Regions from separate parts of the Vibrio sabulosilitoris genome, predicted to be linked through region 2. Evidence: riboswitches for the same ligand, from Rfam matches in the RefSeq annotation. Region 2 holds a riboswitch; the other holds the start of a gene.
What was found. A riboswitch is a leader RNA that binds a small molecule or an ion and turns the genes downstream of it on or off. The one in region 2 is predicted to bind thiamine pyrophosphate.
Positions count from the first base shown of each region.

Region 1: linked by a shared signal. The riboswitch ahead of thiD (bifunctional hydroxymethylpyrimidine kinase/phosphomethylpyrimidine kinase) and the one ahead of thiC (phosphomethylpyrimidine synthase ThiC) in region 2 are both predicted to bind thiamine pyrophosphate.

Region 1 covers NZ_AP029599.1:1,612,654-1,618,161, reverse strand. The annotation lists partial or broken gene ACZ5R2_RS07720 (ABC transporter permease) at 1-310, opposite strand, end outside; gene ACZ5R2_RS07715 (ABC transporter ATP-binding protein) at 369-1,124, opposite strand; gene thiD (bifunctional hydroxymethylpyrimidine kinase/phosphomethylpyrimidine kinase) at 1,114-1,956, opposite strand; TPP riboswitch at 2,072-2,178, opposite strand; gene ACZ5R2_RS07705 (molybdopterin oxidoreductase family protein) at 2,255-4,786, opposite strand; gene cobA (uroporphyrinogen-III C-methyltransferase) at 5,189-5,508, shown strand, end outside.
Region 2 covers NZ_AP029599.1:460,009-465,516, reverse strand. The annotation lists gene ACZ5R2_RS02320 (thiamine phosphate synthase) at 1-718, opposite strand, end outside; gene thiC (phosphomethylpyrimidine synthase ThiC) at 722-2,656, opposite strand; TPP riboswitch at 2,771-2,870, opposite strand; gene crcB (fluoride efflux transporter CrcB) at 2,943-3,326, opposite strand; gene ACZ5R2_RS02305 (Hsp20 family protein) at 3,708-4,142, opposite strand; gene gyrB (DNA topoisomerase (ATP-hydrolyzing) subunit B) at 4,641-5,508, opposite strand, start outside.

The sequences.
Region 1 (5,508 bases), 1.2 Mb from region 2:
TGGGTGCAATCGCAAACACTGGTACCGCTTGGCTAGCGATTAAGACTGGCAACAGCCAGCGCTTAACTGGCTCAAACAGCAGCATCTGCAGGGCAAATAGCAAGCCCATGGTTAAACCAAGCAATAGACCCAGTATAATCTCCTGCCCTGTCACCCACGAGTGCATCAGCAGCACATCGTAACGCTCGATGAGTTTACTCAGTACCTGCATCGGCGCGGGCAGAATAAAGCTTGGCAGCTCAAATATCACTACTAAAGCTTGCCATAGCCCCAGTATCACTGCGGTACTTACCAGCAGACGAAAAATCGGGTGACTGCGGGATTCGCTGCGTTCAACATGACGCGAAATCGTGTCGTATTGGGACATATCACTCATAATCACGCTCCAATTGATTTAAAATCGCCTGTTGCAGCGCCGCGCACTGCGCATCTAGGTCGCGTGGAATAGCGCTGGTTGGTACCTCAAGTGATTGAGCGTTGGCGGGTGTGCCCTGAAGCACGTACAGTTGCTCGGCTAGGCGCACCGCTTCTTGGGGATCGTGGGTGATCAACACCACCGTCTTACCTTTTAGCAGCATCGCCGCCAAGGTTTGCAGTTTATGCCGAGTGACCGCATCGAGTGCAGAGAACGGCTCATCCATCAACACCACAGGTCGGTCTTGCATCAGTGTTCTCGCCAACGCCACACGCTGGCGCATCCCGCCAGACAGTTGGTTAGGCATACTGTTGGCGTAATCAGCCAACCCCACCGCTTCTAGCAGTGACAATGCTTGCTCTTGGTCATGGTTACCGCTCATTGGCGGGCTAAAGCGCTGACTCAAACACACATTATCGATAACACTCAGCCACGGCAGCAATAGGTCTTGCTGGGCCATATAGGCAATACGCCCGTCGAGTGATTGGGTATCACTGGTGAGCAACTCACCTTGCCAATCAACCTTGTCATCAAGCAGGCCCGCAAGATAGCGCAAGATGGTAGTCTTGCCGCTGCCACTGCGCCCTAGCACCACACTCCACTGACCGGCAGGAAAGGCAATGTCGAGCTGCGCAAGCGTTGCACTGCTGCTATCTCGATATCGTAGACCGGCGTTTTTCAGCTCAATACCAAGCGCATTAGCGCACATCGGCATGTCCTTGATAGAAGTGGTGCACAGGTCCGTGTCCCTGACCGATAGTGAGCTCATCGGCATGAGCAATCGCCTCAGAGATATACTGCTTACCCAGCCCTACTGCCTTACGAAGGTTATTACCCTGCGCCAAGTACGATGCAATGGCAGAAGAGAGGGTACAGCCAGTGCCGTGGGTGTTTTGGGTTGCACTGCGCTTGGCACTAATCAACTCATGGCTGTCCGCGGTGATCAGTAGATCATTACTGTTCTCGTCTTGCTCTAGGTGACCGCCCTTTAGCAGCACCGCTTTTGCGCCAAGTGCGCGCAAGTCGGTGATCATCGCATTCATGTCATCTTCAGATTCAGGGACTGGCTTACCCGTTAGTGCCGCGCCCTCTGGCAAGTTTGGCGTGATAATATCCGCCATAGGAATGAGCTTTTGTTTGAGCGTGCTAATCGCTGACTGCTCAAGCAGTAGATCGCCACTGGTCGCCACCATCACAGGATCAACAACTAGGAATTGAGGTTTATACTGCTCAAGCTTTCGGGCCACAGTTTCGATGATACTGGAGTCGGCGAGCATACCGATTTTCACCGCCACGACATGCAGATCGCTAAACACGGCGTCGAGCTGACTCTCAACATGCTCAAGTGAAATAGGCAGAATGGCGGATACGCCTTGGGTGTTTTGCGAAGTGATCGCCGTGATCGCCGTGCAGGCAAAACTGCCCGTCGCCGAGATGGCTTTAATATCCGCTTGAATGCCGGCACCGCCGCCGCTATCTGAGCCTGCAATGGTAAGGACAATAGGTGTGGTTTGCTTGGGTGTCACTTGAGAATGTGCCATCGTTACTCCTAATACGGCGTAGGTGATTACTGACCGCAGGAAACGAACCTTGGCACACCAGCACCGCCTGAGTAACGGAGCTCGATAACAAGCCAGAATAGATCGCTGGCAGGTTGGCAAAGTACGAATAGTTCCCTACGTCAGTGTTAACTGAATCAGGTTCTACGGGTCTCGAATTTCGATCTCAGCCAAACTAAAACTCTGGCCCCCCGACTATCTGGCACCCATCATAGCAGCCAACCGCCCAGTGATGCACTTCTTTTTACAACTTGAAAATCACGGAATGAGAGCTTGGCGACTATTTATCCGGCGCAGGGTCGCCATTGTCTAAAGCAGAGTCCTCGGTCATGAACTGCCGCTCACCCGTGGCATCAAAGACACTATTAAATAGAGTGATGTAGCGCTCGCGCTGCGAGGCAGTCAGCTTACGCTGGATAACCAAGAGCTGCTGAATCTCCTCCGCTTGAATGAACGCGTAGCGAATCATCCCGTCATCGGCCGTCATGTCGAAACGGATCTCCTTACCATCACCCTGCTTCACCTGACTAAGCCAGCCCTCAAGCACCTCAATGTTCTCGGCGCAGTCTATGTGATACGCATAGCCTCGCTCGACCTTTTGTCTTGCCCAATAGTGCTCTTTATCCAGCGCTACGGTGTGTCGTGATAACAGCAAGGCCTGACAACGTGAGACGCAGCCAGTCACCCTCACTGGTGTATGCTTAAACTCAGGCTGACCAGACAGGCTATCGTGATGCGGCGCAATCAAGTTACACGGCTTTGCTTGGCTGGCCGTTGCCCCATTCCAGTGGATAGGCACATAAATCTCGCCAAGATTTTGGTCTGTGGTGAGCCTGGCCCGCGCAAGGCAGCTGCCGTAGCGGCTGGTCACTCTCACAAGTCCTTCGGCTTTGAGCTGATAATCGCGCGCCGTTTGGGGGTGAATCGCAACATAAGGCTCGGGATCAAACGACCCTAATTGGGCTGACAGGCCGGTGCGCGTCATGGTATGCCATTGGTCACGCGTTCGGCCGGTATTAAGCAGCAGCGGATACTCGTCATCAACCACGCTGACAGGAGCGCGGTAACGCACAGGGATCAAGTGAGCTTTGCCGCTTGGGGTATAAAAGCGACCATCGCTGAACATTCTTTGCTGAACAGGCTCAGATTGCCACGCTTTGACCGGCCACTGCTGGGGCGTCAACGCACTGTATCCCTGATCATCAAGCGTGGTTAAACCAATCAGTGACAAATCACGCTCAAAGTGTTGGTTTCCGAGCGTGGTAAGCTTGGCGTATTCTGCAAAGATCTCCCCCTCGTGGAGATAATCAAACGCCTGCTCAAAACCGAGCTTTTGCCCGACTTGGCTGATGACCCACCAATCAGGCTTGGCCTCGCCAGGGCTTGGCAGTATGCGCCGCTGACGCGAGATGCGGCGTTCCGAGTTCGTCACCGTGCCCGACTTCTCACTCCAGCCTTGTACCGGCAGCAGTAGATCAGCAAACTCAGTGGTCTCTGTCTCCTCAATGCAATCCGAGACCACCACAAAGGGGCAAGCCTTGAGCGCTGCGCGCACTTTGTCCGAGTCTGGCAAGCTCACTGCCGGATTGGTCGCCATGATCCAAACCGCTTTGATTTTACCCTCTGTCATCGCATCAAACATATCCACGGCTTTAAGGCCTGGGCGAGTGGCAAGGTTATCGGTGGCCCAATAGTCACTGAGCATGGCCAAGTGCTCGGGTTGATCAAACTCAAGGTGGCCACACAGCATAGTTGCTAGCGCGCCGACCTCACGCCCGCCCATAGCATTGGGCTGACCGGTGACCGAAAATGGCCCACTCCCCGGCTGACCGATCCGGCCAGTCGCTAGGTGGCAGTTAATAATACTGTTTACCTTATCCACCCCGCTGGTGGATTGATTGACGCCTTGCGAGTACACCGTCACCACTTTATCGTGAGTGGCAAACAGTTGGTAAAAGGCTTCAAGCTGCTCGGGAGTGATACCCGTAACCTGATCCACCTTATCTTCATCTAAAGCGGTCTCAAGCGCCGCTTCGGCCTGCTGTGTGTGTTGGCGCAGAAACTCATTGTCGAGGTAATCGTGCTGATAAAGATAGGCCAGCAATCCATTAAACAACGCCACATCGCTGCCTGAGTTGATCGGCAAGTGAACATCCGCCAGCTCACAGGTAGCAGTTCTTCGCGGGTCAATCACCACTATCTTAAGCTTTGAGTTGGCTTGTTTTGCCGCGCGAAGGCGCTGATACAGCACAGGATGACACCACGCCAGGTTCGAGCCCACCAGCACGACCAGATCAGCCAGCTCCAAATCCTCATAGCAACCGGGTACGGTGTCAGAGCCAAAGGCGCGCTTGTGCCCAACCACAGATGAGGCCATACACAATCGAGAGTTACTGTCGATATTCGCGCTGCCGATAAAGCCTTTGAGGAGCTTATTCGCCACGTAATAGTCTTCAGTCAATAGCTGACCCGAGACATAAAAGGCCACTGACTCAGGACCGTACTGAGCTATCGCCTTAGTAAATTGCTCGGCAACCAGACTGGTCGCCTCAGGCCAAGACACTGATTGTCTGCTATTTTTACTATTGAGGGGTGATTGACTGGTGAGAGTTGGCGTTAGCAAGCGTCCATCTTGGATAACCGTCTCACCCAGTGCTGCCCCTTTGGTGCAAAGCTTGCCGTAGTTGGCAGGGTGAGATTTATCCCCCCTGACCTCCAATTGTCCAGAGAGTGTTGGGCGGGCTTCAACGCCACAGCCAACCCCACAATACGCACAAGTTGTCTTGACCCATCCTGGTTCTTTTTGTGTCACGCGTACCACCTTGCATATATAGACATATTTATTTTGTATGGATACAAGCAATATTTAAACCAAATACAACCCCACAACACTTGTCTATTTTTAATTGAGCATATTCAACAACTTAAAATCAAACTAACCCTAAAGTGGCAGGTGGCATTTGGCCAGTTAAGCCCAATTTAACCAACTTCTGCACCAGATTGATTAGAATTGCACCACAAAGAATCACTTTCTTAGTCATTTCATCAAGCACCCCTCTCACCAACCCATATAATTAACATCATTATTCACACCCAACCAATTGTATTAAATGCATTTATTTGTATTTACTTAACATTCCAGTTACATACTGGCACCAAGATTGCTTGAGCTCAATCAGCAAGAATTAATTACTCAAGGAATTAGGTAATGACCATGATGAGTAAAGATATCCCAAATAAAGGCAGTGTGGTATTGGTCGGTGCTGGCCCCGGAGACCCTGACCTATTGACCGTCAAAGCCCTCAAGGCGATCCAACACGCCGACTGCATTGTTTATGACAACCTAGTGAGCAAACCGATCCGTCAGCTGTTTCCTAGCAGTGCACAACATATCTATGTCGGTAAAGCCAAGCATCACCACAGTGCAAGTCAGGAGGAGATAAATCAAATCCTGCTCGACTGTGCCCAGCAAGGACTGAGTGTATGCCGTGTCAAAGGGGGCGATAGCTTCGTTTTTGGCCGTGGTGCAGAAGA
Region 2 (5,508 bases):
CCGGTGTTTTGGGGTCCTTGATGCGCAGCTGCACCGTGTTAATACCGAGTTTAAGCAGGCGCTCAATCCAGGTGATATTATCCACTACGGGATACAAGCCAACCTGATGTTTGTCCATATCGGGAAACGTGACGGTTTCAGCATTCGCAGCCCAACCAACTCTAACGCCAAGGCGCGGATCCTCAAGGACAGGGGTTGGGAACTTGGTAAAGTCGTTTGCCCAGGTTTCACGTGAAACATTGAGCTGAGCATGACTAAAGGTCAGTGCATCCTCAATTGGGAAATCGAGTGCCAACAAACTAATCACCCAAGCTAGGTGTTGTTCAGTTGAAAAGACACCTCCTAAAAGATAACTCAGCGCCCTCACCTCCCCGTGATGCTGCCAAGCATCGACATAACCTTGCTCATCCCGCAGGCCAATATAAATCGTATTGGCTGCCCAACCTTGGCGACGAACATCATCAACCGTTAATGGCTCGGCAGCGCTGAACTGATAGCAAAAATGCCAATCAACGCTCTCTGCCTTAGTCACAGCACCGGTTGTATCAATGCTTATCCTAATGACCTCCTTTTGATCATTGTGAAGCTCAAACTGACCGTTTGGGCTCACGCCCAGGCTGATCGCTTCTGTCGCAAAACCATGTTGCTTTGCGACCAACAAGCACTGCTGAATGCTGTGGGTGATTTCAATCTGCTGTTGCGGAACGAGCAGGCGCATAGTTTAGTCCTCTGTATTGGTCACTGGGTGATAGAGTTCAGAGCCAGTGTCTAGAAATTGTTGGGATTTCTGACGCATCCCTTCAAGTGGATTGTCCAACATTTGAATTTCAATGGATTGGTCTGCCGCGACCTGTTGGCTGTCTTTGGCGTACTCACGCACCTCTTGAGAAATCTTCATCGAGCAGAACTTAGGGCCACACATAGAGCAAAAGTGTGCCACCTTGCCAGACTCTTGAGGCAAAGTTTCATCGTGATAGCACTGTGCGGTTTCTGGGTCGAGAGACAGGTTGAATTGATCTTGCCAGCGGAACTCGAAGCGTGCCTTAGACAAAGCGTTATCACGCACTTGTGCACCAGGGTGGCCCTTGGCCAGATCCGCTGCGTGAGCCGCGAGTTTATAGGTGATCAGCCCAGTCTTCACATCTTGCTTGTTTGGCAGACCTAGATGCTCTTTGGGGGTGACATAACACAGCATCGCGCACCCATACCAACCAATCATCGCCGCGCCAATGCCTGAGGTAATGTGGTCATAACCTGGGGCAATGTCGGTGGTCAAAGGGCCTAAGGTATAGAAAGGCGCTTCATGACAGTGCTTAAGCTGCTCATCCATATTCTCTTTGATCATGTGCATCGGCACGTGTCCTGGCCCCTCAATGATCACCTGAACATCATGCTGCCAAGCGATCTTGGTCAGTTCACCAAGGGTACGCAACTCTGAAAACTGTGCCTCGTCGTTGGCATCAGCAATCGAGCCTGGACGTAGGCCATCGCCCAGAGACAGCGCAACATCGTACTTGGCACAGATCTCACAGATCTCTTTAAAGTGGGTATAGAGGAAACTTTCTTGGTGGTGAGCAAGACACCACTTGGCGATGATCGAGCCACCACGAGAGACAATGCCGGTAACGCGCTTCGCTGTCATCGGGATATAGCGTAGCAATAGGCCCGCGTGAATAGTGAAGTAATCAACACCCTGTTCGGCTTGCTCGATTAAAGTATCGCGCATCACTTCCCAGTTAAGGTTTTCAGCAATCCCATTGACCTTCTCTAGCGCCTGATACATAGGCACAGTACCAATTGGCACTGGACTGTTACGCAGTATCCACTCACGCGTCTCATGAATATTGCGCCCAGTCGACAAGTCCATCACTGTGTCGCCGCCCCAACGGGTTGACCACACCAGCTTTTCGACCTCCTCCTCTATCGAAGAGCTGACTGATGAGTTACCAATATTGGCGTTGACCTTTACCAAGAAGTTACGACCGATGATCATCGGCTCAGATTCTGGGTGATTGATGTTAGATGGAATGATAGCACGCCCTTGAGCCACTTCTTGGCGGACAAATTCAGGGGTAATAGCTTGCGGTAAGTTAGCACCGAAATGCTGCCCAGGATGCTGCTGAGTCAGGACCTCATCGCGGTACTTAGCCCGTCCCATGTTCTCGCGAATGGCGATGAACTCCATCTCTGGCGTGATGATTCCCTGGCGCGCATAATGAAGCTGAGTGACGCACTGCCCAGCCTTTGCGCGGCGAATAGGTGGCAGATGACCATAGCGCAACTCGTCTAAACTCTCATCCTCTAGTCTTTGCTTGCTGTACACCGAGCTCACCTCATCGAGCAACTCGGTATCGCCCCGCTCCTCTATCCATGCCTGGCGCAGCTTAGGTAGGCCTCGGTAAAGATCGATTTGGTGCTCGGGATCGGTATAAACACCGGAGGTATCGTAGACTCGAATCGCCTCATTGGGCTCATAGATAGGGGCCTCTTTGGTTCCGCCAACTAGGGTGTCAGCCAAGGCGATCTCGCGCATAGGCACACGAACATCCGGTCTTGAGCCTTGAATATAAACCTTCGAGGAATTTGGGTAGGGCTCTACAGAGAGCGTATCAATAAACTGTTTTGCTTCCAGTCTTGCTTGTTTACGATTCGACATAGCATTCTTCCTTTGCTTGAAATGGAATGAAAATGCTTGGCGGATAGATGCGACAAGAGGGTCGAAAAGACGGTCGATGTCCTATCGAACGCTAGCGTGAGCGATGTAGATTGCAGCACGCTTGCTCTTGTTCCCTTCGCAGGTGTTAGCCTGATCAGGTTCAACGGATCCCGAATGAACGGTCTCAGCCAATGTGGCACTCCGACAAGTTTCAGCTCACTAAATCTGTGAGAACTCCGATTATAGGTAATTAGTGGTGACAAACCAATCGGATCAGAACAGATAATTAACTCTTAACCAGTAATTGAAAACCTAGCCAGGCAGCAGAAATGCTGAGCACAACATTAAGCAACACATTGAGCCCCATCTTGAAAAAAGCCCCCTGCTGCATCAGCAGGACATTATCCATTGAGAAGGTCGAAAAGGTCGTCAGAGCACCGAGAAAGCCCAAGCCAATAATTTGTCGCCATGGGTCAGTGGCTAGCATCTCGTTCTCAAAAGCGGCGATCAAGCAGCCCATCGCAAACGAACCGACCACATTGACGGTCAATGTGCCATAAGGAAATCCACGACCAAAAAGCTGTACACACAACTCAGAAACTAAATATCTAGAACAAGCACCAAATGCACCACCAAGTGCAATGAAGCCCAAAATGGAAAACTGACCCATGGTTTAACCCCAAAATTCGACCAAAATTAATGCTGATAAGTATACGTAACTGCCCACAAACAACAACAAAATGAAAAAGTTACAGTAGTCACTTTTTAGAGGCGAGAGGCGAGAGGCGAGAGGCGAGAGGCGAGAGGCGAGAGGCGAGAGGCGAGAGGCGAGAGGCGAGAGGCGAGAGGCGAGAGGCGAGAGGCGAGAGGCGAGAGGCGAGAGGCGAGAGGCGAGAGGCGAGAAAATTTTCCAACCCTAGCCACCACTGTCAAGTGCTCCACCACCTCGAGCGAAGCGTTCTCGCAGCAAAGCGATCTCGCCTCTCGATCTCTTTTTTTTGCAAAAAAAAAGAGCGCCATCTAGGCGCTCTCAATCTCAGATTGAAAAATCTTAGCCTTCAAGCAAGTTGTTGCCGTTGATGGCAATCTTGCGAGGCTTCATTGCTTCTGGGATCTCACGTTCTAGGTCTACGTGCAGTAGGCCGTTTTCCATGGTTGCACCGACGACCTTAACGTAATCTGCGAGTTGGAACTTACGCTCGAAGTCGCGCTCGGCGATGCCTTGGTAGACGTAGTTCTTACCCTCTTCGGCTTGACGCTCACCCTTAACCAGTAGCATATTTTCTTTTTGGGTGATCTCGAGTTGTGACTCGGCAAAGCCGGCTACTGCCATGGTGATGCGGTAGTGGTTTTCGTCTTTTTGCTCGATATTGTATGGAGGGTAACCGCCAGAAGTGTTTTTAGCTGAATTCGCTTCCATCATGTTAAACAGACGGTCAAAGCCAATTGCATTGCGGTATAGGGGTGTAAAATCAACAGTTCTCATCATGCTATCCTCTTAGTAAGCAATAGTCTTAGCCTCAAACGCCATTGATCGTGACTGTAAGTGATCAAATGACTGGCTAAGAGATCCTGGTTCATTCCACAGGCCGCTTATCGCCGACGCAGGGACATGAGTAGGGATCAAGGTTAAATTGTCAGCCAGCAGGGCTATCCTCATCAGAGCGATGCGCCGTTGGCGGGTTTGAGGCGGCCTATCTTCTATTCTCTAGCAAGATACCCTCTCCTCATAACAAGATATGTGGACACCAAAGCCCCCTTTCAAGTAATTTTCTTCAATTTTTTTTATTACCCGACTTTTCATAGCCTTAAACCCAACACACTGATGACTCAAAGGCTCTACCACTCAATTAACCTCAAGTGACGACCTCCTCGCTCCCCGAAGTGAAACGTCCCCGCACCTCGCCCCTAATTTCGTCGCCCCCAAAAAAAACAGCCACCGATTGTCGGTAGCTGTTTCTAATTTGGTTAAAGCTGGTGTCGACTAGACGTCAAGGTTAGCCACTTTCAGCGCGTTCTCTTCGATAAAGTTACGACGAGGCTCAACCTGATCGCCCATTAGCGTGGTGAATAGCTGGTCTGCACCAACCGCATCCTCGATCGTCACCTGCATCATACGACGAGTATCAGGGTCCATGGTGGTTTCCCACAGCTGATCTGGGTTCATCTCACCCAGACCTTTGTAGCGCTGCAGGCTTAGACCACGGCGTGACTCTTTGATTAGCCAGTTAAGCGCATCAACAAAGCTGCTGATAGCAAGAGTACGCTCGCCACGCTTGATGTAAGCACCCTCTTCAATCAAGCCATCAAGTGCCTCTGAAAGGTCTGCAAGCTTGCTGTACTCTTTCGAGTTGATGAAGTCGACAGACAGTACGTGCTCGTGCACCACACCGTGTGTACGTACAATCACCTTCGGCAGGTTTAGGCCTAGCTCAGCGTGCTGTTCAACCTCAACGCTGTACTGGCTTGCGCCGACTTCTTTCGCGTTTAGCTGATCGACTAACTGCTTGGTCCAAGCCTCAACCGCGCCAGCATCGTGACACTGCTCTGCCGTTAGACGTGGCGTGTAGATAAGCTCGTGCATCAATGCTTGTGGGTAGCGGCGGCTTATGCGATCCACCAGCTTGATACCTTTGTTGTACTGCTGAACCAGTTTCTCTAGCGCTTCACCCGCTAAGGCTGGTGCTTCTGGGTTAACATGCAGCGCTGCGTTATCGAGAGCCAGTGCAATCTGATACTGGTTCATCGCATCTTCATCTTTGATGTACTGCTCTTGCTTGCCCTTCTTCACTTTGTAAAGCGGTGGCTGAGCGATGTACACATAGCCGCGCTCAATAAGCTCAGGCATTTGA